3 regions of the Weizmannia acidilactici genome follow, and region 2 is predicted to be linked to each of the others. Evidence: riboswitches for the same ligand, from Rfam matches in the RefSeq annotation. Region 2 holds a riboswitch; each other region holds the start of a gene.
What was found. Region 2 has a riboswitch for S-adenosylmethionine ahead of GBH70_RS14065 (methionine biosynthesis PLP-dependent protein). Riboswitches for the same ligand answer to the same signal wherever they lie in the genome.
Positions count from the first base shown of each region.

Region 1: another riboswitch for S-adenosylmethionine. It lies ahead of metK (methionine adenosyltransferase); the one in region 2 lies ahead of GBH70_RS14065 (methionine biosynthesis PLP-dependent protein).
Region 3: another riboswitch for S-adenosylmethionine. It lies ahead of GBH70_RS11710 (amino acid ABC transporter permease); the one in region 2 lies ahead of GBH70_RS14065 (methionine biosynthesis PLP-dependent protein).

Region 1 covers NZ_BKZR01000003.1:71,585-81,628, forward strand. The annotation lists gene GBH70_RS01775 (LLM class flavin-dependent oxidoreductase) at 1-911, opposite strand, end outside; gene tbcS (tetraprenyl-beta-curcumene synthase) at 924-2,018, opposite strand; gene GBH70_RS01785 (alpha/beta hydrolase) at 2,031-2,837, opposite strand; gene GBH70_RS01790 (gamma carbonic anhydrase) at 3,055-3,579, shown strand; gene asnB (asparagine synthase (glutamine-hydrolyzing)) at 3,666-5,576, opposite strand; gene metK (methionine adenosyltransferase) at 6,078-7,289, opposite strand; SAM riboswitch class I at 7,481-7,631, opposite strand; gene pckA (phosphoenolpyruvate carboxykinase (ATP)) at 7,845-9,431, shown strand; gene GBH70_RS01810 (NUDIX hydrolase) at 9,499-9,894, opposite strand; gene GBH70_RS01815 (DUF2584 domain-containing protein) at 9,992-10,044, opposite strand, start outside.
Region 2 covers NZ_BKZR01000046.1:13,307-23,350, forward strand. The annotation lists gene GBH70_RS14035 (glycoside hydrolase family 65 protein) at 1-252, shown strand, start outside; gene GBH70_RS14040 (IspD/TarI family cytidylyltransferase) at 545-1,261, shown strand; gene GBH70_RS14045 (ribitol-5-phosphate dehydrogenase) at 1,254-2,282, shown strand; gene GBH70_RS14050 (CDP-glycerol glycerophosphotransferase family protein) at 2,337-3,548, shown strand; gene GBH70_RS14055 (CDP-glycerol glycerophosphotransferase family protein) at 3,581-5,431, shown strand; gene metC (cystathionine beta-lyase) at 5,630-6,802, opposite strand; gene GBH70_RS14065 (methionine biosynthesis PLP-dependent protein) at 6,799-7,914, opposite strand; SAM riboswitch class I at 7,999-8,118, opposite strand; gene GBH70_RS14070 (KdsC family phosphatase) at 8,201-8,725, opposite strand; gene GBH70_RS14075 (KpsF/GutQ family sugar-phosphate isomerase) at 8,729-9,712, opposite strand; gene kdsA (3-deoxy-8-phosphooctulonate synthase) at 9,727-10,044, opposite strand, start outside.
Region 3 covers NZ_BKZR01000031.1:17,314-27,357, forward strand. The annotation lists gene nspC (carboxynorspermidine decarboxylase) at 1-815, shown strand, start outside; gene GBH70_RS11685 (N-acetyltransferase DgcN family protein) at 1,091-2,167, shown strand; gene GBH70_RS11690 (alanine/ornithine racemase family PLP-dependent enzyme) at 2,167-3,309, shown strand; gene GBH70_RS11695 (cysteine ABC transporter substrate-binding protein) at 3,329-4,177, opposite strand; gene GBH70_RS11700 (amino acid ABC transporter ATP-binding protein) at 4,209-4,946, opposite strand; gene GBH70_RS11705 (amino acid ABC transporter permease) at 4,939-5,628, opposite strand; gene GBH70_RS11710 (amino acid ABC transporter permease) at 5,609-6,268, opposite strand; SAM riboswitch class I at 6,509-6,613, opposite strand; partial or broken gene GBH70_RS11715 (transposase) at 6,862-7,071, shown strand; gene GBH70_RS11720 (malate:quinone oxidoreductase) at 7,445-8,947, opposite strand; gene rlmH (23S rRNA (pseudouridine(1915)-N(3))-methyltransferase RlmH) at 9,234-9,713, opposite strand; gene GBH70_RS11730 (S1C family serine protease) at 10,022-10,044, opposite strand, start outside.

The DNA of each region.
Region 1 (10,044 bases), on a different contig from region 2:
ACATCGGCGAGCCTGAGCAGCGTATCTTTCACCTTTTTCGGCGAGCCGATCACCATATTCTTGCGGTTTTCCTCGATATGGGCCCGCTCGAAACGGCTGTACGGATAGGCGAACGCTTTTTCCGGGCTCGGGAGACCGTCTGACGGTATCCCCTGTTCAAGCAAAATCCTCGCCAGTTCCATGCTCGCATTCAGCCGCTGTGCTTCCTCATCCGTTTCGGCACAGCAAACAAAAACAGCCGCTATGTTTTTTGGCTCCTTTAAATAGGGGGACGGCTTGAACTGTTTGAGATAGGTGCGCATTGCCTCCGGGCCGCCTTCCCCGTTGATAAATTGGGCATACGCATACGGCAGCCCTTTTTCTGCGGCAAGTGCGGCGCTTTTCTGGCTTGACCCGAGCAACCACACTTCCGGGTTTGTGTTCGTTACGGGCGTCGCCTTTAACCCATACAGTTTATCTTCCGGATCAATCGCATCGTGCAAATACATCTGCAGCTCATCGATTTGCGCCGGGAACCGGTCAATGTTTCTCCTTTCCCCGTTATGCAGGGCATACGTCGCACGCGGCATGCCCCCGGGCGCCCTGCCGACCCCAAGATCGATTCGCCCCGGCGCGAGGCCTGACAGCACCCGGAAATTTTCCGCAACTTTAAATGCGCTGTAATGCGTCAGCATCACCCCTCCCGAACCGATGCGGATCCGGGATGTTTTCGCAGCAATATAGGAAATCAAAACTTCCGGCGATGAACCGGCAAGCGCCGCGGAATCATGGTGTTCGGAAACCCAAAAGCGGCGGTATCCCCATTTTTCCGCATGTTTTGCCAATTCCACCGTATTTTGCAGCGCTTCTTCCGCCGCCATTCCTTCCGAAACCGGAGACTGGTCCAAAATGCTCAAACTTAATTCCGCCAATTTTCATCTCTCCTATTTCACAAGTATTTTTGCAAGCCCGGCCGGAATCATGTTTTTAATTGCCCGGTACATTTTTCCATTGAAATAAAAAAATAAACTGATGGAACCCGCAGATCTGATCATTTTCCGCGACAATTTCCGGACGCTCCGCTGTTTCCTTACTTTATCATCGGATAAATATACGGCTAGCAGCCCTCGGTTAATCAGTTTATGGAATTTTTCATTCGGAAGTTGCCCTGTATGTTTGTCCGCTTCCCGTAAAAAATGCTTCAGCCGTCGGAAAAGCTGTTCTTCATTCGGGTAATAAAAGCAAAAATTCAAATCTCCGCCTTTCTTGTCTTCATCCTGATCAATAAAATAGTCAAGCAAAATATGCAGCCCCTGTATATAAGGAAAGTAGCCGTCACGGATAATTTTTGCATATTCGGGGCGGAAATCATCCCGGAGCGCATAAGAGACGAGGCAGAAAATCCCGAGGGTCGAACCGGAACAAGCCGAAAACTCATACCATCCCATATCCGGAAAATCGGCTTTAAATTGTGCGAACCAATTCTCAAGCCGCGGCACCCGCTCTTCAACCCGCACATGTTTATGTACCTGCAAATCCGAATAATAACGGCACAGTTCGAGCAAATAAGGTTTGATCGCTTCGTAATGGGGGATTGCTTTTAAAACGGATTGGCAAGTCGTCACGAGCTCGTGCAGATAACCACCGTCGTTTTGGTCTTCGCGGAGCCGATAATAATTTTTTAAATTTGCCCCAACCGTCAGCGCATCGCACATTGATTCATGCAATGCCCGGAAATCATCCGGATCGAGCGATGTGCTGCGGTCACACAAATTATCCAAATAATCGCTGATCGTTTGGTAGGCGACAATAAACTGAAAAGCCTGTGCACGTTCTTCCATTGCCAAAAGCCCCAGGATCGACCCGCCCTCACAATGGAACGTTTTATATTTGATGCTTGCAAGCGCCTGCGCCTTTAATTCTTCATTTGGAATTTGCCGTGCCCTTTCCCGCCAGTAGCGCAATTCGCGGTGGACAGCCGGCATCACCCTGCGGTAAACTTGGGCCATTAACGATATAGGGCAGGATGGGATTGTCATCAGCGGTTCACCTCAATCAATGATATAGCCTAAAGCGCGGAGCCGGTTTTCCACGAAGTTTTTCGCATAAAGAAAAACATCTTCCCTTTCCGGTTCATTAAAAATTTCATGATAGCATTTCGGCCATTCTTTGTATAATTTTTCCGACAGCGTTGTTTGGTTAAACCAATCCAAAACCGCTACCTTGTCCACGATTTTATCATTGCCGCCCTGCATCACGAGAAACGGCACATCCGGCAGCCGGATCACATCGGCATGAGCCAGACGCATCGCCGCAATCAGCTCGCGGTACCAGCGGACGGAAACTTTCGTTAACATCAATGAATCATTTGCCGTCTTCATCTGAATTTCCTGGTTCCGCGTCGCCATCTGTACAGTCAGCGGGCTATTAAAGCGTATGGTTGGCGCAATTTGGTTTAATCCGATCGAAAGCAGGCCAAGCAGCTTTGAAGGATAAGTGACAAGCCCGAGGCACGGTGCGGAAAGGATAGCGCCTGCGATTTTCAAGCGCTCCCTTTCAAGCAGCCGGATCACCGCAAGCCCGCCCATGCTGTGGCCGAGGAGAAAAATCGGCAATTCAAATTGGTAAGCCGCCGTCACCCAGTCTTTAATCTCGGTTGTATATTCGTCAAAGGATTCGATATGCCCTCTTTGTGCCCTTGATGTCATGCCATGACCGGGAAGATCGCCCATCACCACATGAAAGCCGCTCGATCTCCACATCTCGATCAGCCAGCTGTAGCGGCGGTGGTGCTCCATCGCGCCATGGACCATGACGATGACTGCTTTCGGATTTTCATCTGCTTCCCATTTCCACATTTTATTGCCTCCTTCAAAACTGCGATACGATCGCCTTCCTTTATTTTACCCATAATCCTCCCATTCTGAAAAACATATGCCGTTTCCATTCCAATTTATTCATAATTTGTTTACAATTCTTTATAAGGCAAACTAGCGAAAAAAACAAAGCAGATATTGCAGGAACCAACAGAAAAAAGCCTGTTGAAATCAGTTCTTTGAACAAGGAGTGGATTTGATGATTTACCCTTTTCACGGCAAAACGCCTGTCATTTCGCCAACTGCTTATATTGCTGACTATGTGACGATTACGGGGGATGTTGAAATCGGCGATGAATCCAGCATCTGGTTCAACACCGTAATCCGCGGCGATGTCGCCCCAACGAGAATCGGCCGGAGAGTGAATGTCCAGGATAACTGCGTCCTGCACCAAAGCCCTAACACCCCGCTCATTTTGGAAGATGAAGTGACAGTCGGGCACCAGGCCATTTTACATAGCTGCCACATCCATCCGAAAGCCCTGATCGGCATGGGATCCATTATCCTGGACGGCGCCGAAATCGGGGAAGGTGCGTTTATCGGCGCAGGCAGCCTTGTGCCGCAGGGGAAAAAGATCCCGCCCCGTACGCTGGCATTTGGACGCCCCGCCAAAGTGATCCGCGAACTGACAGAAGAAGATATACAGGACATGCGCCGGATTGTCCACGAATATGCGGAAAAAGCGCAATACTACAAAGGGTCTGTTCCCGTTTCCGAAAGCTGATTCCGGAAGCGGGGCAGACCCCCCTATTTGTTCCTGCAATTTTTTCCGCTTTCCCGCAGCGGTTAACGTGTCGTGCGGTTTCTTGCCTAGCGCCTTCTGTATAGTGAAGCTCCGGCAAGCTGGCCGCGGGCTTGTTTTTGAAAATCATATTTGTCTTCCACGTATACAGCATGCCATACTATGAAAATCAGGACGGTCCAGATTTTCCGGCTGTAGTCAAGTTTGCCCGCGCAATGGTCTTCCAACAGTTTTAAGACATATTGTTTATTGATGATATCATCGGTCGGGCTTTCTTTTATCGTCTGTACCGCCCAGTCATGCATTTCCTCTTTCAGCCAGTGGCGGATCGGAACCGGGAACCCAAGTTTTTTCCGGTTCAACACATGGTCCGGCACAATGCCTTCTGCCGCTTTTCTTAAAATATACTTCGTCGTGTTATGGGACGTTTTTAAACTCGACGGAATTTGCGAGGCCACCCGGAACACTTCCTTATCCAAAAACGGCACGCGCAGTTCAAGCGAATGGGCCATTGTCATCCGGTCTGCTTTCAGCAAAATATCGCCGCGCATCCACGTATGGATATCGATATACTGCATGCGGTCAACCGGGTCATAACCCTTCGTCTCATTGTACAGCGGCCTTGTAATATCGCGGTAATCGAGATCGCTGCGGTAAGTCCTGAGCAAGTCCCTTTTTTCTTCTTCCGTATACATTTTCGCATTTCCGATATAACGGTCTTCCATCGGCGTCACGCCGCGCTCGATAAAACTTTTCCCTTTAATCCCTTCAGGCAGCACTTTTGCCAAAGCTTTCAAAAGCGATTTTCCGGCAACAGGAATTTTATCGAAAACTTCAAGAGACTGCGGTTCGCGGTAAATATTGTAGCCGCCGAACAATTCGTCTGCGCCTTCCCCGGACAAGACAACCGTGACATGCTTCCTGGCTTCGCGCGCCACGAAATACAGCGGCACACAGGCAGGATCGGCAAGCGGGTCATCCATATGCCAAATAATTTTCGGCAGTTCTTTCATATATTCCTGTGGCGTGATCACATAACTGATATTTTCGACACCAAGTTTTTCCGCCGTCTCTTTGGCGACGTCAATTTCGCTGTAGCCTTCGCGTTCAAAGCCGACAGAAAAAGTTTTAATCGCCGGGTGGAATTGTTTCGCTATCGATGCGGTGATCGAAGAGTCGATCCCGCCGGAAAGGAAAGCCCCAACCGGCACGTCGCTGCGCATATGGACTTTGACGGAATCAACGAGCACATCGCGCACTTCTTTAATAAATTCGTCTTCGCTTTTTTGCACCGGATGGAACGATGCTTTAAAATACCGCTTAATTTCCATCGGTTTACCGATTTTCTTGATAAAATAATGGCCCGGTTCCAATTTTTGAACGCCTTTTGTCATGCTGTAAGGTTCCGGGACAAATTGATACGTTAAATAATGCTGGACTGCATCGTAATTAAGTTCCGGATTTTCCATCGCGAGCAAAATGCTTTTCTTCTCGGAGCCGAAATACATTTCTTCCCCGCTCTGGTAATAGAAAAACGGTTTGATGCCGAACGGGTCACGTGCCCCGCACAACGTCTGTTCCTGCTTGTCCCAAATCACAAAGGCGAACATACCGCGCAGTTTTCCAACTGCTTTTTCGCCAAGATGGCTGTACAGTGCGAGGATCACTTCCGTATCGGAATTTGTTTCGAACGTAAGCCCTTCTTTTAGCAATGCCTCACGCAATTCGACATAGTTATAAATTTCGCCGTTAAAAATGATCCAATACCGTTCGTTTTCATATGTTAAAGGCTGGTGCCCCGCGGCAAGGTCAATAATGCTTAGACGGCGGAATCCGAACTGGATATGTTCGTCTTCGTAGTAGCCTTCATCATCAGGACCGCGATGCACAATCATATTGTTCATGCTTTTAAACAGTTGCCTGTCTTCATCTGATAATGCAATTGGATGGTCATGGACGCAGCCAATAAATCCGCACATGAGGAAAGTCACCTACTTTGATAGTTTCGATACATTTTATTTTAAAATTTTTTCGTGAAAAAACAAATGAAGGAAGAAACCTTCTGACAAACCATTTTTATGGCAGCCCTTTTCCGGCGCCATTTTCAACACATGTAATATATATTAGCATTTTTTCCGGCATTTTTGCAGGAAAAAATACGATTTGTTAAAAAAGAAACAAACTGCATGGGAGGAACGTACCGGCCCGGGCCGTGTTGATGCATTCCGAGACTCCCCGATTTGGATCAGGTTCTCCCCGTTGCACCGGTTTTTCCCCTGTTTTGCCAATCTTTCTCCCCAAAGTGCCGCGCTTACTCGTCTGGCGGTTCTCCCCATTTCGAACCGGATTCTCCCCGGTTCACCTATTGGTTTTTCTTTACATTTTTCTAATTATTCTCTCCAATGCAGAACTTTTTGTCCAGCTCTTTCAAACATAAGAAAAGAGCGGCTGCCAAAATCAGGCCCCGCTCCTTATCTACATTAATTTTCCTTATAATTGTGCACAAACACACTCAACGCTTCGGCTTTATCCGTTTTTTCCCACGGCACGTTTAAATCGTTGCGGCCGAAATGCCCATACGCAGCGGTCTGCCGGTAAATAGGGCGGCGCAGGTCAAGCATTTTGATAATGCCGGCCGGTCGCAGGTCAAAGTTGGCTTGTACGGCTTTAATCAACACTTCCTCAGAAACTTTTCCGGTACCGAACGTATCAATGGAGATGGATACAGGTTTCGCCACCCCTATCGCATACGCAAGCTGCACTTCACATTTTTCCGCCAGCCCGGCCGCCACAATATTTTTCGCGACATAGCGGGCTGCATAGGTAGCGGAACGGTCCACTTTCGTCGGGTCTTTTCCGGAGAATGCGCCGCCGCCGTGGCGGGCATAGCCGCCGTACGTGTCTACAATAATTTTGCGGCCGGTCAAACCGGCATCCCCCTGCGGTCCGCCGATCACAAAACGGCCGGTCGGGTTAATGAAATATTTCGTGTCCGCATCAAGGAGATGGGCAGGCACGACCGGTTCGATGACATGCTTTTTCATATCTGCCTGAATCTGCTCAAGGCTGACGTCCGGATTGTGCTGTGTGGAGATGACAATTGTATCGATGCGGACAGGTTTATTGTTTTCATCATATTCAACGGTCACCTGCGTTTTCGCATCCGGGCGCAGATACGGAAGTACTTCCTTTTTACGGAGTTCGGCAAGGCGGCGCGCCAGCTTATGGGCGAGCGAGATCGGCAGCGGCATCAGTTCTTCCGTCTCATTGCAGGCAAAACCGAACATTAAGCCCTGGTCGCCTGCCCCGATCGCTTCAATTTCTTCATCGCTCATCTGGCCTTCGCGCGCTTCCAGTGCCTGGTTGACACCCCGCGCGATATCCTCGGACTGTTCGTCAATCGAAGTCAGCACCGCGCACGTTTCGGCATCAAATCCAAATTTCGCGCGTGTATAACCGATTTCTTTAATCGTTTGCCGCACCACTTTTGGAATGTCCACATATGTATTCGTGGAAATTTCCCCCGTAACAAGCACAAGGCCGGTTGTAACTGAAGTTTCGCAGGCGACGCGGGCATTCGGGTCTTTTGCCAGAATTGCATCCAAAATTGCATCGGAAATCTGGTCGCAAATTTTATCAGGATGGCCTTCCGTGACCGATTCCGATGTGAACAAATGCCGTCTTTTTGACATTCACTTTTCCTCCTTAAATGGGTTGCTGTTTTTATCCTCTTTAACGGTACTCATTACCCTTATTATGTCAGGCTCAAAATTAAATATCAAATTCCAAGTATACCTATAGGAAATAAAGCGGCCAATAATAAAAACCTTTCCGACCAATGGGAGAGTGGAAAGGTTTTGACTATTGCTTATCGCGCCTTTCACTCTTATCGTTCAAGGAATCCTTTCCTTGCTGCAGGTTAGCACCTTTGCCTGGAAGTTAAAGCGGCGGCTGCGTTGCGAGCGCATCGCCTGTTCCAGCGGCGGGTTGCTGGGTTTCATTGGGCCCGTCCCTCCACCAGCTCGGGATAAGAGTATCCGTTCAAAGTAAAATCATACGCAATTTACCGGCCAGTGTCAATGTTTTTTCATTGTCTGCGGGAAGTTTCCACGATCAAAAAGCCTGTTTCCCTTTCTTTCCTATTTCATCACATATTTCAATCACAAGTATGTGACAATCAAATAAATATGTTATACTAATATCGTTTACAAGATAGAATAAGATTTTCAAAGGGGCGGTTTATCGAAATGGATCTTATTGGCACTTCTGATGATTTAAAACTTTTGCTTTCGGGGAAAAATGTACGCACTCAGCTTTCCGTACCACAATTAATGGAAAAAATATTAGTAAGGAAAGAAGCGGTGCTGACCTCTACCGGGGCCGTTTCCGCTGTAACGGGAAAATATACGGGAAGATCGCCGAAAGACAAATTTATCGTTGTCGACTCCGAATCAAAAAGCCGCATCGACTGGGGAAATGCCAACCAGCCGATCTCTGTCGGAGTGTTCAACAAGCTTTACAAAAAAATGGTGCAGTATTTAAAAAGCAGAAACGAGATTTTTCTGTTTAAAGGATTTGCAGGTGCCGATCCTTCCAGCCGCCTTCCGATCCAGGTCGTGAACGAGTTCGCCTGGCATAATTTATTTGCGCACCAATTGTTTATCCGGCCGGACGCGAAGGAACTGCAGGAACACGAGGCGCAATTCACCATTTTGTCCGCGCCGCTGTTCAAAGCTGACCCGGCTACAGACGGTACGCATTCCGAAGTCTTTATCATCATTTCGCTTGAACGGCGCATCATTTTAATCGGCGGAACGGAATATGCCGGTGAAATGAAAAAAAGCATCTTTTCTATTATGAATTATTTGCTGCCGCAAAAAGGCATCCTTTCCATGCACTGTTCCGCAAATACCGGTAAAAATGGCGATACGGCGCTGTTTTTCGGTTTGTCCGGAACCGGGAAAACGACTTTGTCAGCAGACCCGGACCGCGCGCTTGTGGGCGATGATGAACACGGCTGGTCGGACAGCGGCATATTTAACATCGAAGGCGGCTGCTATGCAAAATGCATCGGGTTGACGGAAGAAAAAGAACCGCAAATTTACCGGGCGATCCAATTCGGAACCGTCCTTGAAAATGTTGTCGTCGATCCGGAATCCCGCAGTCCGCAGTTTGAGAATAATACGCTTACCGAAAACACAAGGGCCGCTTATCCGATTGAAAACATCGGAAACATTGCCCGCTCCGGCATGGCCGGCCATCCGGGCACAATTATCTTCCTGACGGCCGATGCATCCGGTGTCCTGCCGCCGATCAGCAGGCTGACAAAGGAACAGGCGATGTACCATTTCTTAAGCGGCTATACATCGAAACTGGCTGGCACCGAACGCGGCGTCACCAGCCCGGAAGCCGTTTTCTCTACCTGTTTCGGCGCGCCGTTTTTGCCGCTTGAACCGGCTGTATACGCGAAAATGCTTGGAGAAAAAATTGAAAAGCACCATGTCCAAGTATTCCTCGTCAATACCGGCTGGACTGGCGGACCGTACGGCACCGGGGCGCGCATAAAATTAAGCTACACAAGGGCAATGGTCCGGGCCGCAATCGGTGGAAAACTGAAAGATGCACCAACGCAGCAGGATGACATTTTCGGTTTGCACATCCCGCTCCATATCGACGGTGTGCCGGATCACGTCCTGTTTCCGGCAGAAACTTGGGAAGACAAACAGGCTTACCGCCAAAAAGCGCTTGAGCTTGCTGCACGCTTCAAGGAGAACTTCTGGAAATTCGCGTCCATACCGGGCGAGATCGAAAAACTCGGCGGTCCACTCGTTTAAACCGGCGGGAGCCGCGAGAAAGGCGCCTCAGTAATCCGGCTATCCTTACGCATCCAAATAACGGACTTTAAAACCACATACTTGCCTGGACGGCGTTGATCCCTTCCTGAACGGCCCATTGGTGGTGGCCGCCGCTCATTTTTGCGGCAGCCTCGTGAAGATTTAGCCATTCCAGTTTTTGGCTTCCTTCACTGGGCTGTTCGATTTTTCCTAAATAAAACAGCCCTTCGTCTATCGTATGTTGCCTTGTGAATTGTGCAGCTTTTCCTAAAAAACTCCCGACTTCCAATTCCGCCCCGACCGTACGCTTGAGGCAGGCAATATCCGATTCCCCCTGCCCGATTTTACCTCCCGGCAGCACATAACCATTATATTTCAGAACCGCCCCGACCCTTTCTTTTTTTGCATCAAAAATAACGGCATAGGCGCCGCAGTCTTTCATATAGGTCCCTTTCGTTTCCATTACAGGCCACTCCTTTCCTGCTTTACAAAATAGTATTTGCTTTCGTGCCTCTTTCATTCAAAAAACATGCGCCGCAGTTCGAAACGCGGCGCATGTTTTAATTCGGCGTATTCAAAGAAACGAGTTCATAGCGGATGATGGTCGTATTTC
Region 2 (10,044 bases):
ATGTCGATCGTATACGGGTTCGCCGGCGTCCGGATTAAAGAAAGCGGCCTTTCCGTGGACCCGTCCATTCCGGAACAATGGGAACGCTACGCTTTCCGCCTTGCGTACCAAAACCGCAAGCTCCAAATCGAAGTCACCCGCGGGTCTGTGACCGTTGTTTTAACCGAAGGCGAAGCATTGCGGATCCGTTTATTCGGCCGTGAAGAAACGCTTTTGCCGGGAAAAGTTGTGGCACGGGCCATTCATCATTGAAAGGCTGTGCCAGCGGACAGTGTTGATCATTGTTCATTTCCTAGACCCCTGCAGCAAGCGGGGAGGCCAACGGATGTACGGCGCGAAGCAAATTTCGAGATAACCATTAAATTTTACATTGAAAATTGGCAAAATACGGCAGTGAGATTTTACCTTTTGGTATAAGATCACTGTTTTTTTTTTGCGCCCGATTCATGAAATGAGAGAATCTCCCCATATTTTAATAAAAGTTTAATAATCGTTTTATATGATACCAGTCATAAGATAAACGATTAAAAGGAGCTGTATGTCTGTGATTTACGCTGAAATACTGGCCGGAGGAAAAGGAACCAGGATGGGCAATGTCAATATGCCAAAACAATTCCTCGCCCTAAATAAAAAGCCAATATTGATCCACACCCTTGAAAAATTTATTTTAAATCCCGAATTCGATAAAATCATCGTCGTCTCTCCAAGAGAATGGTTGAATTATACAAACGATATTATCCAAAGGTATATCGGCTATCATGAACGCCTGGTTGTGGTAGAAGGCGGGAGCGACCGGAATGAATCGATTATGAGCGGGATCCGTTACATAGAGCAAACTTTTGGCTTATTCGATGACGATTATATCGTCACCCATGATTCCGTCCGCCCGTTTTTAACACACCGGATTATTAAAGAAAATATTGAGCTGGTGCAAAAATATAAAGCCGTCGATACCGCCATCGGAGCGATTGATACAATCATTGAATCGGAAGACGGCGAGTCTATTTCGCAAATCCCGAAACGGCACATGATGTACCAGGGGCAGACGCCGCAAAGTTTCCATATCAAAACGCTCGTCAGCTCTTACAATCAATTGACGGCAGCCCAAAAATCCGAGCTGACGGATGCCTGCAAAATTTGTTCGCTTTCAGGCATTGATGTCAAAATTGTAAAAGGTGAAATGTTTAATATTAAAATCACGACGCCTTACGATTTGAAAGTCGCAAATGCCATTCTCCAGGAGGGGATTGCAAATGATTAACCAAGTATACCGCCTCGTTTCCCCCCGCCAGTTTGAAATTGCATATACAGACTATGCCATCAACGATTCCGCTTGCGTCGTCGTGCGCCCGACCCACTTATCGATTTGCGCAGCCGACCAACGATATTACACAGGCAAGCGTGGGAAAGAGGCACTGGCGAAGAAACTGCCGATGGCGCTGATCCACGAAGGCGTCGGGGAAGTCGTGTTTGACCCGAGAGGCGAAATAGCGACCGGAACAAAAGTTGTCATGGTGCCCAATACACCTGTTGAAACAGATGATGTGATCGCAGAAAACTATTTGCGCACAAGTAAATTCCGTTCAAGCGGCTATGATGGTTTCATGCAGGATTATATTTTCTTAAGGCGGGACCGGTTTATCGCATTGCCCGCAAATCTGAACCCTCCTGTTGCAGCCTTTACAGAACTTGTTACGGTCGCCATGCATGCCATTTCAAGATTTGAACGGAAATCCCATACGCGCCGTCAAGTTTTTGGGGTATGGGGTGACGGAAACCTCGGGTATATCACGGCGCTTCTATTAAAAAAGAAATTTAAAGCATGCAAAGTATACGTGTTCGGCAAAACCGCTTTTAAGCTGGAAAATTTCTCATTTGCCGATGCCACTTATCATATTAATGAGATTCCGGAAAGGCTTGCGGTCGACCATGCTTTTGAATGCGTCGGCGGTGCAGGTAGCCAGGATGCGGTCGGCCAAATCATTGACATCATCAACCCTGAAGGATCCATTGCACTTCTCGGCGTGTCTGAATATCCGATTGAAGTGAATACGCGGATGGTGCTTGAAAAAGGGCTCACACTGATCGGCTCAAGCAGGAGCGGATATCAGGATTTTAAAACAACGGTTGGCTTTTTATCCGAGAACCCGGATGTTATCGAATACTTGGAAACACTTGTCGGCTCCGTCAACGCAGTAAGGTCCATCGCGGATTTGATCCATACGTTTGAGAAAGATTTAACAAGCCCTTGGGGAAAAACGATTTTGGAATGGCAAATTTAGTTTTCAGGCTGCGCATTGCCTTGCCGTATTTTATATAGAAGGGATTCAAAAGTTATGAACACACTGAAATTGCTGCCGACGCTTTTCATAAAGCTGCTCGTCCGCACAGTTTACAATCTATGCTGCCTGTTTTTCCCTTACAGGCCGGAAAAAATTACTTTTGCTTCTTACCGGGCGGACCGAATCCAAGGTAATTTAGCCTGCTTATATCACGAGTTAAAAAAACGCCCCGGGTTTCGTTATACGCTTTTGTTCAAAAAAATGAAATCTACCAAAACGGGCAAGTTGTCATATGTTTTCCATATGCTGAGGGCTTGTTACCATATCGCTACAAGTGCGTATTTTATTATTGACGACTATTATTTTCCACTATATTTAATTAAAATGAAGAGGAATACAAAAGTCATCCAGCTGTGGCATGCGGCAGGTGCATTTAAAAAATTTGGCTACAGCATCGTCGGCAAAGCATTCGGCCCGAGCGAGGCTTATACAAAACATATTCCTGTCCACTCCAATTATTCCAAAGTGGTCGTCAGCTCATCTGAAGTCATCCCGTTTTATGCGGAAGCTTTCCGGATGTCTGCCGAAAATATCGTGCCTTTGGGTCTCCCGCGCACGGATATTTTATTTCAAAAGAAAAACGGTTTGCGGGCAAAACAAAAATTGCTTTCGCGATATCCGGAACTGCGGGGAAAGAAATTGGTCTTATTCGCCCCGACGTTCAGGGGAAAAAGCCATGGGGAAACGGAATACTCCCCATATCCCCGTTTTACCGTTATGCAAAAAGTGCTAGGTGCCGATTATGCTTTAATCGTTAAGTTGCATCCGTATGTGACATCAAAAATAGAGGCCGGTCCGGAGCTCAAAGGCTTTTTATACCAATTGGATGAAGATTTTACCACTGAGGAAATCCTGTTCACGGCAGATCTTTTGATTACAGACTATTCATCTATTATTTTCGATTACAGCCTTTTGAACCGCCCGATTGCTTTTTATGCGAAAGATATTGAAGATTATATCAAAGAACGGGATTTTTATTATGATTACGGGACATTTGTGCCCGGGCCGATTTTCGACCGGACGGACAAATTGGCGCAATGGATCAAAAACGGGAACTACGATTTGGAAAAAGTGCGGCAGTTTGCACGCCGTTTTTTCGACGATTTTGACGGACAGGCAAGTAAACGGATTGTAGACACATTGATCCAGCCGGAAAAGGCGCCGCTTAAAATTCCCGGAAATTACGGACGCACCCGGCCAATGTAACAACTTATTTTTGAGTAGGAGTGTTTTGGTAAATGGGTTTAAGAAGGATTGCGGGGAAAATCCGCAACAAACTTTTTAGCAGACAGCCTGACTCCAGCCAGGCAGATATGAGCCAGTGGGAAGATGAAATTGAACTGCTGGAAAATTTATCCCCGGTCATTCCGAATATCGAAGAGCAGAGGTACCTCACCGCCAAAAGGAAGGTGGCCGGCCTTTACTGGAATGGTCCGATCATGAGGATCCGGGGCTATTTTTACCTTGAAAATATCCCGTTGCATGATGAAGATCTCGTCAGGAAAAGGCTCGTCCTGATTGACGGGAAAAATAATAAAATTTATATTCCTTTATCCGATGTGTATATCGGCGAAATCGACGGCTCCCTTCCGGATGATGTAAAAGAACAGTACTACTGGGCGGGTTTTAAAGGGGAAGTCAATTTTTCTACAATCACGTCCAAAAACATGCCGCTTCCGGAGTCCGTATATAAAACCTATATTGATATAGACGCGCATGTCTCAGGCGTAAAAAGATATGTGAAACGGTATCCGCTCGGCAATATCGAACATTTTCTCGATCAAAAATTTTATACGGCCAAAATGGAATATTTCTCTGCACGGAAAGAATTGAAATATAATTTATTGGCCACTTACGATAAAGCGGAAAAAACGCTGAAAATTGAATCGACCAAGCTGAAAGACCTGGACCCGTCCGAGTACAATCTCGAAAAAATGAAAAAAGGCAGCATTTTTTACCGTTTCATGCGGTCAGTCGGATTCCGGACTTTATATAAAATTTTCAAACTGCTCCCACTAAAGGAAAAGAAAATCTTGTTTGCATCCGACAGCCGGGAAGACTTGAGCGGGAATTTTAAATTCGTATTTGATGAAATGGTCCGGCGCGGCCTCGAATTCGATTATCATTTTATGCTGAAAAAAGGGATCGCAGCGGAAAAATCGTACAAAGACATCGTCAAGCTCGCCTACCATTTGGCAACGTCCAAGTTCATCCTGCTGGACGACTTTTATCCGATGGTCTATCCGCTCAAGATCCGCAAAAATGCCGAGCTTGTGCAATTATGGCATGCGGTCGGCGCGTTTAAAACGTTTGGCTTCAGCCGGCTCGGGCGCCCGGGCGGACCATCGCCGAAATCGAAAAACCATCGCAATTACACGAAGGCGATTGTCAGCTCGCATAATATTGCCAAACATTATGCGGAAGGGTTCGGCATTGACATTGAGAAAGTCATCCCGACCGGCATCCCGCGGACCGATGTCTTTTTCGATAAGGCTTACCAGGAACAGGTAAAAACTTCGCTGTATGAGGAATATCCGTTTTTGAAAGATAAAAAAGTCATCATGTTTGCCCCAACATTCAGGGGAAACGGCCAACAGTCCGCCCATTTCCCGATGGAAGTGCTGAATTTGGACAAGCTTTACCATGAATTGAAGGATGAGTATGTCTTTTTATTTAAGATCCATCCGTTCGTGAAAAATGATTTTAGCATTCCGTACCAGTACAGCGACTTTTTCTATGACTTTTCGTCCTACCGTGAAATCAATGACCTGCTGTTTGTAACGGATATTTTGATTACCGACTACTCATCGGTTTGCTTCGAATTTGCTTTATTGAACAAACCTATGTTGTTTTTTGCCTTCGATGTGGAAGAATATGTGCGGAAGCGAGATTTCTACTACGATTACAAATCCTTTATCCCAGGCCCGCTGATCCGAAATACGGACGAAATGATTGAAACGATCAAAAAGGAACAATTCGATATTCATAAAATCAAACCGTTCGTCCAATACTTCTTCGACGACACAGACGGCAAATCCAGCGCCAGGGTTGTCGATCAAATTATTTTGAAGGAAAACTGGGAAGAGTAAAGTTGAGGGCTTGTCCGAGATGGTTGGGCAACCTTTTTATTGATGCTGCATTAATTAGACAGTTGGCGGCTTTGCGGGCTCCATTTTGTCTTGTTAGCCTTTTTATTTAGACAATTTACGGCCCCACTGGCTTCCTTTTGTCCTTTTAAAAAAATCAAAAAGGGGGCCCAGCCGTCAGCAGCCCCCCTTTTTTGATTGTCATTTCACAGCTGCCCCCTCCCGTACATAAGCAAATGCCTGTTCAAAGTCGGCAATGAGATCATCTGGGTTCTCGAGCCCGACCGACAAGCGCAGCAGGCTGTCGGCAATACCGCGTTTTCTCCGATCTTCAGACGGCATTGCGGCATGGGACATTTTCGCCGGGTAAGACAGGATCGATTCCACCGCTCCGAGGCTGACGGCAAAAACCGGAATTTTTACATGCTTGGTAAATGCCCGGAGCGCTTCTTCATTTTCCAGCTCAAACGACAGCACCGCGCCCGGCCCATCCGCCTGCCGCTTTTGCAGGTCATGCTGCGGATGATGCTCCAGTTCCGGGAAATGCACTTTGCGCACGAGCGGATGCGCATCCAAATAATGCGCGATTTGGATGGCCGACTGCTGCGACTGCTTAAGCCTTACATGCAATGTTTTCAACCCCCGCAGGACAAGCCACGCATCCTGGACGCCGAGCACCGCCCCGAATGAATTTTGCAAGAAACCAAGCCTTGCAGCCAATGCTTCGTCTTTCACAACGGCAAGCCCGGCGACAACATCGCTGTGCCCCGACAAAAATTTCGTCGCGCTGTGCAAGACGATATCCGCCCCGAGTTCGAGCGGCCTTTGCAAAGCAGGCGTTAAAAACGTATTATCCACGTACGTCAACGCGCCGATTTCTTTAGCGATTCCGCTTACCTTCCTGATGTCGGTCACTTTTAGCAGCGGGTTCGACGGGGTCTCCACATAAAAAGCTTTTGTATTAGGGCGGACAGCCTGCCGTACTTCTTCCAAATTGGTCATGTCGACAAACGTATGCTCAATGCCGAGCCGGGACAAGACTTCCGTCACCATCCGGAACGTGCCGCCGTACACATCTTCGGTAATGACGACATGATCACCCGCCGAAAGCAGCAGGAAGGCCGTCGAAATCGCGGCCATGCCGGAAGAAAATGCAAAGCCTCTCACGCCCCCCTCAAGTTCCGCGATCACATCTTCAAGCGCCTCCCTTGTCGGATTGAGCGAACGGCTGTAATCGTATTTCCCGAAATGATCCACATCGAACTGGTGGTAAGTCGAAGCATGCTGGATCGGCACGCTTACTGCTCCGGTTGCCGGGTCGATTTTATGGCTGTTATGTAAAAGCTTTGTTTGAAAAGAATAAGCGTTTGTCATCGCACTTGCACCCCTTCATGGATTTTGGCAAAAGCTTTTTCAATATCTGCGATTAAATCGCGCACATCTTCAATCCCGACCGAAAAGCGGAGCAGCCGGTTGTCAACGCCCGATTGGATCCGTTTTTCTTCCGGAATGTCGGCATGCGTCTGCGTTGCCGGGTAGGTGATAAAACTTTCCGTCCCGCCGAGGCTTTCCGCAAACGTGATCAAAGACAGGCCCCTTAAGAACGGATCAACCCATGCCTCATCCTTGATCCGGAAAGACAGCATCCCGCCTCTCCCCGGATAAAGCACATCGTCCACATCCGGATGCCCGTTCAGAAATTCCGCTACAGCTTTTGCATTTTTTTCATGCTTTTCCATCCTTAAAGCCAATGTTTTCATGCCGCGCATTAAAAGCCACGAGTCAAACGGGCTGAGCGTGGCGCCGGCGCCGTTATGGTAAAGGGCGAGTTGTTCGCAAATCTCTTCCCCTTTTGCGACAATCAGGCCGGCAAGCACATCGTTATGCCCGCCCAAATATTTTGTCGCGCTGTGGATGACAATGTCTGCGCCAAGTTTGATCGGCTGCTGCAAAAGAGGGGTATAAAAGGTATTGTCAACAATCAGCAAAATCCCGTATTTTTTGGCGATTTCAGCAACCGCGGCAATATCGGTCTGCTGCATGAGGGGATTGGTCGGAGTTTCGAGAAAAATGGCTCTTGTTTTCGGGGTGATTTCCTTCTCTATATTTTCCGGATGGCAAGTGTTTACATACTTACAACACAACCCCCATTTTTTATAGCCCTGCTCGAGCAAGCGGTATGTACCGCCGTATAAATCATCACTCACAATCCATTCATCGCCGGATTGGAATAAAGACAAAACGGTGAAAATCGCAGCCATGCCGGAACTGCAGGCAAATCCCCGGTCTCCCCCTTCCAGATCCGCAATCGTTTCTTCGAGCAATTGCCTTGTCGGATTGCCGGTGCGGGAGTAGTCATATCCGGTCGACTGCCCGATCCCTTCATGGCGGTAAGCGGTAGAAAAATATACAGGAGGGTTGACGGCGCCTGTCCTGTCTTCGCTGCGGTTTCCGATCTGTGCAAGTTTCGTTTCCGTATGGTACATGCTTGACACTCCTTCAAATGGTAAATAAAAAAGCCTTCTCCAATAAGAAGAAGACTTTTGCTTTTTATTAACACTCAGCCGTTCTTCTTATCTTTCAAGTTATGGTTCCATAACTTGCTGGACTTAGCACCTTTTCAATGTACATGCGCATTGAAGGTTGCTGAGGCTTCATTGGGCCATTCCCTCCACCTCTCTTGATAAGAACTATAATATTTATACTTTTCATTAAAATTATACCATTTTTTTGGATTCGTCAAGCTTTTTTATGAAAAAATTTTCTTTTGTCTTACTGTTTTAACTCCACTTTTTCGTATAAAAAATGCAGGGCGAGTTTTTCATAATCATACTGCCTGGACAAAATCAAATCGATGACTTCGCGGACTGCACCTTCCCCGCCGTTTTTTTCTGTGACATAATCAGCTTCCTGTTTGACCCATTTGGCCGCATTCCTTGGTGCGCACGAAAAACCGGCTTCACGCATGATCATAAGGTCGTTCAAATCATCGCCGATATAACAGGTTTCATCAAAAGACAGGCCGAACCGCGAAACAAGTTCCGTAAAAACGGTGAACTTGTCGCGGATCCCCTGGTGCACTTCATCAATCCCGAGTTCTTTTGCCCGGCGGCTGACAATGCCCGATTTACGCCCTGTAATGATGGCGAACCGGATACCGGCCGATTTTGCCAGCGTGATGCCCAACCCGTCCATGCTGTGGAACGCTTTCCATTCCTGCCCGTCTTCCTCCATGATGAGACGCCCGTCCGTCAGCACGCCGTCCACGTCCATTACAATGCATTTGATCTTCGCCATCCGCTATAGCCCCAGCCTCGTCAAATCCTGGATACGGAGCATTGCAACCGGTTTCTTCCCTGCCTTTACAACCGGAAGCACATTGAACGCGCGATCTTCCATGATCCGCAACGCTTCCGTCGCCAGCTGGCGGTCGCTGACAGAAACAGGATACTTTGTATACAGATCCGCCACTTTTTTATCGAGCACTTCATGTCCTTTCATCAGTTCACGCCGGATATCGCCATCCGTCAAAATCCCGATCAGCCGGCCTTCATCATCGATGACCGAAACCGCACCCGCACCCGCTTCCGTCATTATGAAAAGCGCATCTTTTATGCCCGTGTCGAGCGCAACAACAGGATTGACTTTTTTCCTCCTGACGACATGCCCGACCGTCAAAAGCAGGCGCCTGCCCAATGAGCCGCCGGGATGGAAAAGGGCAAAATTTTCCGGCGTGAACTCCCTCGCTTTAAGAAGGGCAATGGCGATTGCGTCCCCTAAAGCAAGCGTCGCTGTCGTGCTCGAAGTCGGTGCCAGGCCGAGCGGGCATGCTTCTTCGATCTCGCCGATGTCAACTACGAGATTCGAGCGCCGCGCCAGCGTCGATTTCCTCGAGCCGACAATCGCAATCATTTTTGCCCCAATCCTTTTAATGGAAGGGATGATGTTGAGGATTTCGGATGTCTCGCCGCTGTTGGAGATGGCAATGACGACATCGTTTTTCGTAATTTTACCAAGGTCGCCATGGAGCGCTTCCCCAGGGTGGAGGAAAAAAGCCGGGGTGCCGGTGCTCGCAAAGGTGGAAGCGAGTTTCCGCCCGATGATACCCGATTTGCCCATGCCGGTAAAAACGACTTTGTTTTCGCACGCCAAAATCATTTCAATTACTTCATTGATCCGGAAATTGATGCGGTCTTTCAGCTTTAAAATTTCATTGGCTTCTGTTTCCAGGACTTCGCGGATGCTTTCAACATAATTCACGCTTTGTTTCAAGTCTCTTAACATGTTTTTCGCCTCCGTCAAAGAATGTTCGCCGTGACCCGTTCTTTCACCAATCCGTCAATTTCCTGTATTGGTTTTAAAATTTCTTCCAGTTCATTGAGTTTGACCATATTCGGCCCGTCCGACCATGCCCGGTCAGGATCAGGGTGGACTTCCATAAACAGCGCATCAATGCCGGCCGCGGCGGCTGCCCTCGCCAGGTACGGCACGAATTCCCGCCTGCCCCCTGTTGAGGTGCCGTTGCCGCCCGGGATCTGGACGCTGTGGGTCGCATCAAATACGACCGGATACCCGAACCCGCGCATCCCCGGCAATGACCGCATATCGACAACGAG
Region 3 (10,044 bases), on a different contig from region 2:
TCTCGCAGCTCGAGAAATTTAAGGATAAAGTGCTGAAAGCCGGCAAAAAGATCGGCCTGCGCATCAATCCGGAATGTTCCACCCAGGTCGGCCACGCCATTTATGACCCGTGTTCCCCGGGATCCCGCTTCGGCGTGACAAAAGAACATTTCCGTCCCGAATTGCTGGACGGCGTTTCCGGGCTGCATTTCCACACCCTCTGCCAGCAAAACGCGGATGATTTGGAAACAACTTTGAATGCTGTTGAACAAAAGTTCGGCGAGTGGCTCCCGCAAATGGAATGGATCAATTTCGGCGGCGGCCACCATATTACAAGGGAAGATTACGATATCCCTTTGCTGGAAAAATGCATTCAACGGATGCAGGACCAATACGGCTTGGAAGTATATCTCGAACCTGGCGAAGCCGTTGCCTTGAATGCCGGCTATCTCGTCACGACAGTGCTCGATACGGTGAAAAACGGCATGGATATTGCCATTCTCGACACATCCGCTTCCTGCCATATGCCGGATGTGCTCGAAATGCCGTACCGCCCGCCGCTGTTCGGGTCCGGGGAACCAGGGGAAAAACCGTATACGTACCGTCTCGGCGGCCAGACCTGCCTCACCGGCGACACGATCGGGGATTATTCTTTCGACCGGCCGTTAAAAGAAGGCGACCGGCTTGTATTTGGCGACATGGCCATCTATACGATGGTGAAAAACACGACATTTAACGGCATGCCGCTCCCGGCCATCGCCATCCGGGACCGGAACGGGGACTGCAAGGTCGTCCGCGAATTCGGGTACGAAGATTTTAAAATGCGGTTGGCTTAATCCGTTAATAAGAGAATCGGGCTTCGGAATGAGGTCCGGTTCTTTTTTTAAATGAAAAATCACGCAGGCCTGCTCCTTAAGAGCATCTTGCTTCCCAACTTAAGTAATCGTAATTATAATTATATTTGCAAGCTTCCATCATCGTCTCCTGGTTTTGCAGGCCTGCCCATATAATATCACTTTCGAACAGCTATCTTCTTTAGTATTTTTACTATTTGAAGCCATTAGGTGTTCTTTTTTATGTTGCCTGAATTTCAATATATGGAGGGATGGCAATGAAAAAACGGGCAATTGTTTATTGCGAAAATCAATTTGGCACAACAGACGGAAAAACAGCGAACGGGCTGATCCGCGAACCCGGCAATTATATCATTACCGCCGTCATTGACAGCAGCAAACAGGGGCAGGATGCCGGGCGATATCTCGACAACAAGTTTAACAGCATCCCGATTTGCAAAGACCTGGAAGATGCACTTCTCCATTCAGGACAAACACCGGATGATTTCATTTTCGGCATTGCGCCGACAAACGCCTTTTTGAAACCGGAAGAAAGAGAAGTCATTATCGAGGCAATGAAAGCCGGATTAAACATCATCAACCCGCTTCAGGAATTTTTGACGGATGATGAAGAAATGATGGCCTGCGCACGGGAATGCGGGGTAACCATCCGGGACATCCGCAAACCGAGGCCGAAAAAAGAGTGGACCTTGTTTACGGGTGAAATATTAAACATCAATACGCCTGTTGTTGCGGTGCTGGGCACAGACGGCGCCTGCGGCAAGCGGACTACCGCGAAATTCCTTGAAAGGGGATTCAGAGAAAAAGGCTATAAACCGGCCTTTATTGCAACCGGCCAAACCGGCTTGATCCAGGGGGCCCAATACGGCTTCGCCATGGATGCTTTTCCGCTGCAGTTTTTGATTGGCGAGTTGGAGCGTGAAGTCCTAAGAGCCAATAAAAACGAGCATCCGGACATCATCATTGTGGAAGGGCAGGGGGCGCTCAGCCACCCCGCATATGCGAGCTCGGTCGGCATTTTAAAAGGTGCAAGGCCGCAAGCTGTTATTTTGCAGCATGCCCCAAAAAGGAAAATTTTGTCAGATTTCCCGTTTGCTGAAGTGCCGAAAGTAGAAGATGAAATCAGCTTGATTGAACACTTTGGAAAAACAAAAGTCATCGGGATTACTCTGAACCATGAAAGCATGACAGACGGCGAACTGGAAGAGACGATCCGTGAATATGAAGAAACATACCATCTTCCTGTTTCCGATGTGTTAAAAACCGGCACGGATAAAATGATTGATGCCATTATCGATTTCTTCCCTTCCCTGAAGAAGGCAGTGGTTTCCTGATGGTGCTTTTGCCGCGGGTAGAAATCAATCTTGAAAAAATCAAACACAATGCAAAAACATTAAAAAAAATATACGGAAGGAAAGGAATCGATGTTACAGGCGTTGTAAAAGGGGTTGCTGCCGACTTGAAGATTGCCGCTGCTTTGGTGGAATGCGGCATTACGAGCCTGGCAGACTCAAAAATTGCCAATATCATAAAATTGAAAAGAGCCGGCATCAAAGCGGACCTGATCTTATTGCGCTCCCCCGGCATCAGTGAAGTGGAAAAAACCGTTCAATACGCAGACACCAGCATGAATACGGAACTCGATGTCATCCGGGCGTTGTCGGCAGAAGCGGCAAGGCAGAAGAAAAAGCACAAAATCATTTTAATGGTGGAAATGGGGGATTTGAGGGAAGGCATTTTATTAAAAGATGCCCCTGCCATGATCCACGAAGTGCTGAAATATCCCGATATCGAAATAGCAGGGATCGGCACAAACTTCGCCTGCTTTGGAGGCGTGCTGCCGACAGAACAAAAAATGAGGGAGTTTTCCCGCTTTGTGCGTGCCATGCAGGAGCTGTTTTCCCTCAAACTTCCTTATGTTTCCGGAGGCAATTCCGCCAACTACAACTGGGTGATGAAAACGAAAGATGCCGGCGCCGTCAATAACATCCGGCTCGGGGAATCGATTTTACTGGGCCGGGAAACATCAGGTGGGCGTGCCATCCCGTCTTTATACCAGGATGCGTTTTGTTTCGTTGCAGAAGTCATTGAATCCAAAATCAAACCATCCGTGCCATACGGGATGATTGGAAAAAATGCGTTTGGGGAACGGGTTTCCTTCCAAGACAGGGGAAACAGGCGGAGGACGATTGTTGGGGCAGGGCGGCATGATGTGCTCGTGCCGGGCCTTACCCCTGTCCAACCGTTTGAAATCCTCGGATCCAGCAGCGACCATATCATCCTCGATACAAAAGATGCCATCCTTAAACCGGGGGATGAAGTAAGGTTTTACATGAACTACGGGGCAGTGCTGACGGCCATGACTTCCCCGTATGTCCATAAAACTTATGTATATCCAGACGCCAAGACCCGCGAATGGTACAAGCAGCAGTTTATCCTTTCCCGTGTCGCTAAGCAGGAAAAAACGGGCGCATGAATCATACGCCCGTTTTTTCTTATTTTGTGATAATAATATCTTCTGCTGTGATGTCGCTGCCGAAATACGGTTTCAAATTCTCGTTGTAATCCTTTTTAAAGAAGCCATTATGGTTTAATTTCGTAATTTCCTTATTGACCCATTTCAGAAGCGATTGATTTCCTTTCTTCACCGCAGGGGCAATATACTGGTTCGGCCCAAGCGTTTTAATCCCGACCGTATAGTCCGGATGATTTTTCACCCAAGCATACAGATAAGAGTTATCATCCGCCAATGCCGCTGCCCGGCCATTTTTCAGCGCATTGAACTGCTCTGTTTTTGAATCATATTTTTGCAAAGAGATATCTTTATATTTGCTGGTAAAATAGTTTTCCGCCGTTGTCCCTTTGTTTACAATCAAAGATTTGCCTTTCAATTGGTTCACATTGGTAATCGGATTTTTCTTAGGCGAAACAACGCCAATCGAGACTTTCATGTACGGATTGGCGAAGTCCACAACCTGCTTCCGTTCAGGCGTTACGGTGAAATTGGCCAATACAAGATCGACTTTGTTGGATTTCAATGCATCAACGCGGTTGTTGGCATTCACTTGCACAAATTTCACTTTCACGTTTAAATCTTTGGCAATTTGCCGGGCCAGTGCTACATCATAACCGGTCCGGTTCCCGTTTTTATCCACCCATCCGTAAGGCGGAAGATCACCGAAAACGGCAATCTTAATCGTGCCGTTTTTCTTAATGGCGGATACACTGGACGGGTTGCTGCTTGATGAACTGCCTGAACTGTTGCCGCAGCCTGCAAGCGCCAATACCAATATCAGTACAAAAGATGAGATTAAACCTGATACCAATGAACGATGCTTTTTCATAATCTTACCTCCTAGCTGAGATACAAATATTCTAGAAATCCATGCTTTCCAGGAATTTTTTTGCCCGGTCTGTCTGCGGTCTGGCAAAAAATTGGCTGCCCGGTGTTTGCTCGAGAATTTTTCCGTCCTCAAGAAACAGGATTTTATCACCAATTTGCCGGGCAAAATTCATTTCATGCGTGACGACGATCATCGTCATATTTTCTTTGGCTAAACGTAGAATGATTTCGAGAACGCCGCGGACCATCTCCGGGTCAAGCGATGCGGTGACCTCATCAAAGAGCATCAGTCTCGGATTCAGTTCAAGCGCGCGGACAATCGCCACCCGCTGTTTCTGCCCGCCGGACAATTCGCGCGGATAAGCCTCTGCATACTGTTCCATCCCAACTTCTTTCAACAGGCTTAATGCCTGCCGAGCGGCTTCGTCTTTCTTCCGCTTTTGGACCTTCATCGGGCCAAGGAGGATATTTTCCATCACCGTCATATTCGGAAATAAATCATAGCTTTGGAAAACCATCCCGATCTGCTGCCGCAGCCGGCGCCAGTTTTTCTGCGACGACTGAACGGTTTCCCCGTTGAAAACAATCGATCCGGATTGAAATACTTCAAGCCCGTTTAAGCATCGGATCAATGTGCTTTTTCCCGACCCGGACGGACCCAAAAGGACGACGACGCTGCCTTCATCGACTTCAAAACTGATGTCCTCCAGCACGCGTTTATTGCCGTAAGATTTCTGTAAATGTTCTACTTTCAGTAAAGGTTCAGCCATTTGCTCCTACCTTGCCCCTCCTCTCTAATCGCCTTGCCAGACGGGAAAGCGGATAGCATAAAATAAAATATAAAATAAAAATAAAACCGTAAACCCAGAAAGCGCCGTCCTGATAACGGTGGCTGTTGGCTTCAATAATCTGCTGCCCGACATTGATGACATCCACCACGCTGATCAACAGCAGCAGGGAGGTCGTTTTAATAATTCTGGTCATTAGATTAATGGTAGCCGGAATCATCAAGTGGACCGATTGCGGCAGAAGGATGTACCGGTAGAGCTGAAATGGATTTAAACCGATTGCTTTTCCGGCTTCAACTTGGTGCCGGGGAACGGAAATCAACGCACCGCGGACGATATCGCTCATTTCAGCAGCCATCCATAAACTGAATACGAGTGTCCCGACCGTATCTGCCTTGAAATTAATGTTAAAGCTTTGCGGCAGAATATAATAAAACAAAAACAGCAGTACAATGGTCGGCACAATGCGGAAAAATTCCAAATACAGCCGCAGAATCATCCTCAGCAGCGGATTATGCAATGTCCGCAAGACCCCTAAAACAATGCCAAGCACACCGCCAAAGAGAATGGCCAAAAGGGCAATTTTAGCCGAGACATATAATCCGCCCAATAACCGTATAAAGTTGGCTCCTTCAAAGAAGATATTAATTCCCGAATGTCCCATAACGCACCTTCTTTTCTAACCATGTCAGTATGATGGACAGCGGAATTAAAATGACAGCATACGCCAGCACGAGCAATGACAAGTACTCGTTTGTGTGGTAGTACATACCGATTAAGTCAAGTGCCGTATTGGTCAATTCCGGAATGGCAAGGACTGTAAAAATGGAAGTTTCCTTGATTAAAAAAATGACGTTTGCGGCAAACGCAGGGACGCTGAGCATCAATCCCTGGGGAAAAACGATATAGCGTGCCAGCTGAAACTGGTTCAGCCCAATCGCGAGCCCTGACTCAACCTGTGTTTTCGGCACGCCGTTCAGTCCGCCGGAAAACCCTTCAGCCATATAACTGCCCCCCAGAAAAATAAGGCCGATAATCCCGCAGATTTCAGCGGGAAATTTTATCCCGACCTGCGGCAGACCGTAATAAAGGAAAAATAACTGAATCAATAATGGCGTGTTCCGCGACAATTCTACATAAGCCGAAACGATCTGCCGCAATACCGGAACCTTAAAATACTGAACAAAACTGCACAACAAGCCTGCAACGGCCGCACCAAGAATGCCGAAAAACGAAAGCCGCAAAGTCAGCCAGAATCCCTTAATAAATATAGGCATGCTTTGCTGTATAACGGTCCAGTCCATCTCATCCCTCCTTTTGGCAAAATCCCATATAGCAGTTGAACAGCCTGGACTGCAAAATGCAGACACTAGGTGGAATCCGTGCTCATGCACTCAACAAACCAGATATGTAGAGATAAAAATGTTGCTTTGTCGAATATTCCGAATTTCACCTCCCTCCTTTCTTTTCCCATCCAGCAGACACAAAAAAGGCCGTTTCCCGCATAAGAAAACGACTTTACTCTTTTCGAGTATGTTGTTGTTTTCTTATCTTTACAGATGGATATCTGCTGGAATTAACACCATACATTTAAAAATGCTGGTTGTCGGGTTTCATTGGGCCAGTCCCTCCACCACTCTTGATAAGAAATATTCATTATTTTAGCAACATCTTTATTTTACTGAATCTGAATATAAAAATCAATATATTCCAATTGATTTTATCGGATTTGTCTCACACAGGAACAGCCGCCATGGTGATTGCAGCAAGGGTAAAAAAGAAATATGATCCCAATTACGAAAGTAAAATTGTAATTTAAAATAAAAAAAGGGCCCCATCCTTTGGTATAATTGAGTTTAACCAAAACTAAAAAACCAAGAAAGGGGGCACCTTTTCTGAATGTAATGCCGTTGAAGGCAAATTTGGTGAAGGCAAGCGTAAATACGGGCTGGACCTTATTCGAGCACGCCTTCAGGAGACAAGTGAAACAGTTGTAGCTCTCCAATTTCTCATCATGAACCTGGAGCGAAAGCTCAGAGTTCTTTTTTTGAAGTTTTTACAAAACACTATTTTGTCTTTTGATAACCGAATTTTGGCTTGCATCTGATTCATTCAGCAAGCCCTATTTACTTTAAACAATTTTACGGAAAAGCCAAAACATTTTTTAATTTATTGAAAAAACAGGCCAAACATACTATCGAAATGATACTTTCGTCAATGTCATTGCTTGGGCTTTGTACACTGACTTAAGAATAAGCTGCAGAGAGTAAATCCATTCGCCATTACATTTATTATATGATTCCGGAAGCCTCTCTAACTGCGAATATTGAAAAAAGAACCTTCAATCCAAAGATTGATCAATGGTTCTATGTTTTATTTTCAATGATGTTCTATTCCAATTCTTTAAGTAGAAACAATTGTCCATTGAAGAAAAATTGTTTAACTTTTTCGTTCAGTCCCTTTGTTCCGCATCCAAAGCATTAATGATAAACCGGTTCTTTTTCGCTCAGGCCAAGCGTCTGTGCTGTCGTAGTACGAATTTCTTGAAGAAGCTCCGGATTTTCCGCCAGTGACACGCCATAAGAAGGAATCATTTCTTTTATTTTCGGTTCCCACGCTTTCATATGTTGCGGGAAACATTTTTCGATTACCTCAAGCATCACGTGAACAGCAGTCGAAGCACCCGGAGAAGCACCAAGCAATGCAGCTACCGATCCATCAGCGGCAGTGACAACTTCCGTACCAAATTGTAGTGTTCCTTTACCGCCAGCCTCAGTATCTTTGATCACTTGTACTCGTTGGCCGGCTACCACGATATCCCAGTCCTCAAGTTTGGCGTTCGGGATAAACTCCCGTAACGTTTCCAGACGCTTTTCATTTGATAACAAAAGCTGCTGGATCAGGTATTTTATCAATGGGACGTTTTTTGCACCTGACGCTAACATCGTGAAAACATTATTCGGTTTTACAGAACCTAATAAATCAAAATTTGAACCTGTTTTTAAGAACTTTGGCGAGAAGCCGGCAAAAGGCCCAAACAGCAACGATTTTTTATGATCAATATATCTTGTATCAAGATGCGGAACCGACATTGGAGGAGCACCGACCTTCGCTTTACCGTATACTTTTGCATGATGCCGCGCTACAACTTCCGGATTTTTGCATACCATAAATAATCCGCTTACCGGGAACCCTCCAATATGTTTTGATTCAGGAATACCGGTTTTTTGCAGTAAAGGCAGACTTCCGCCCCCAGCACCGATAAAGACGAATTTTGCAGTGTGGTATTCGATTTTACCGTTTTTGATATCATGCACTTTCACTTCCCACAAGCCTTCGCGGGTACGCTTAATATCCTTCACGATGTGCTTGTAGTTGACCTCGACGTTTGTATTCTTTAAGTGGTCAAACAACATGCGTGTTAAAGCGCCAAAATTGACATCAGTCCCGAAATCGATTTTTGTTGCCGCTATCGGTTCATTCAATGTACGGCCTTCCATGATAAGCGGAATCCATTCCTTCAGTTTTTCCGGGTCATCTGAAAATTCCATCCCTTTAAACAGGGGATGGCTTGACAGCGCTTTAAAACGTTTTTTTAAAAAAGTAACATTTTTTTCCCCTTGAACTAAACTCATATGAGGAATTGGCCTGATAAAGTCCCGCGGATTACTGATCAGCTTGCTGTTTACAAGATAAGACCAAAACTGTCTTGAAAGCTGAAACTGTTCATTAATTTTTACAGCCTTGCGAATATCTACAGATCCGTCAGATTTCTCGGGTGTATAGTTGAGTTCGCACAGCGCAGAATGGCCCGTACCCGCATTATTCCATTCGTTTGAGCTTTCTTCCCCTGGGTTTGCGAGTTTCTCAAACACTGTGATTTCCCATTCCGGTGCTAACTCCTTCAACAATGTTCCTAAAGTCGCGCTCATGATTCCGGCACCAATTAAGATAGCGTCTGTTTTTTCCTGTCTGTTACTCATGATAACCTTCTCCTTATCCCCTGTATTTGCAATATGATCCAGGCGCTCCTTCCCGTTACACAAATGGCAGGTGCAACCCGGGAAAACGCTTTATGAGTCTTAATATAATAATATCATATTTTATTATAATTCTTTAGAATAATGATAAACAATTTGACAATGGAAATATGAGGAAGAAGTCTTTTGCAAAGACCGAGAAACACAAAAAACCAAATCCTTAACTCAACTTCTTAAAATGGTTAAGGCTTTGGTTTACGCTACAACCTGCATCGTCCCATTATCGACGTTACTTATGGTACGGTTCATTCCTGATAATCCGGAACGCGCGGTAGATCTGTTCCAGTAAAATCAAGCGCATCAACTGGTGCGGGAAGGTCATTTTGGAAAAGGAGAGGCTTTCGTTGCCCCGCTGCATGACTTCACGGCTTAAGCCAAGGCTGCCGCCGATGACAAAAGTGATTTTGCTTTTGCCGTATGTCGCCAAATGATCAATCATATCCGCCAATTCTTCCGATGTTTTCATTTTACCCTCGATCGCAAGCGTGATCACATAGGTATCCGGGCTGATTTTGGCGAGAATCCTTTCGCCTTCTTTTTGTTTCACAATTTCCATCTCGGCTTCGCTCAACACTTCTGGCGCTTTTTCATCCGGAACTTCGATGATGTCCACTTTTGCATAAGCAGAAAGCCTTTTCAAATACTCTCCAATCCCTTGTTTTAAATATTTTTCTTTCAATTTTCCTACTGAAAGAATCGAGATATTCACAACTTACCCCCACCTTACCCACAAGCTATTGACATAAGTTATCCACATATTCACAAAAACTATCCACATTTTGTGTGGGAATACCCGTTCCATACAAGATATATTCCATCATTTTTCGCTGTTCACAGGCTGTTAATATTCTTTTTTTCGAGCAATTTCAACAAATATTATTATTTCCTTACCATTTTTCTTCAAAAATGGCCCCTTTATCCTGGCCTCATTGCCTTATTTTACTTATCCACACAGGAAACCCACTACATGATCCCAAAAAAGGAAGGAAAAGCATTTCGCCTTTCCTCCCCATTCTATTAGTTGGATCCTGAAGCTGTCG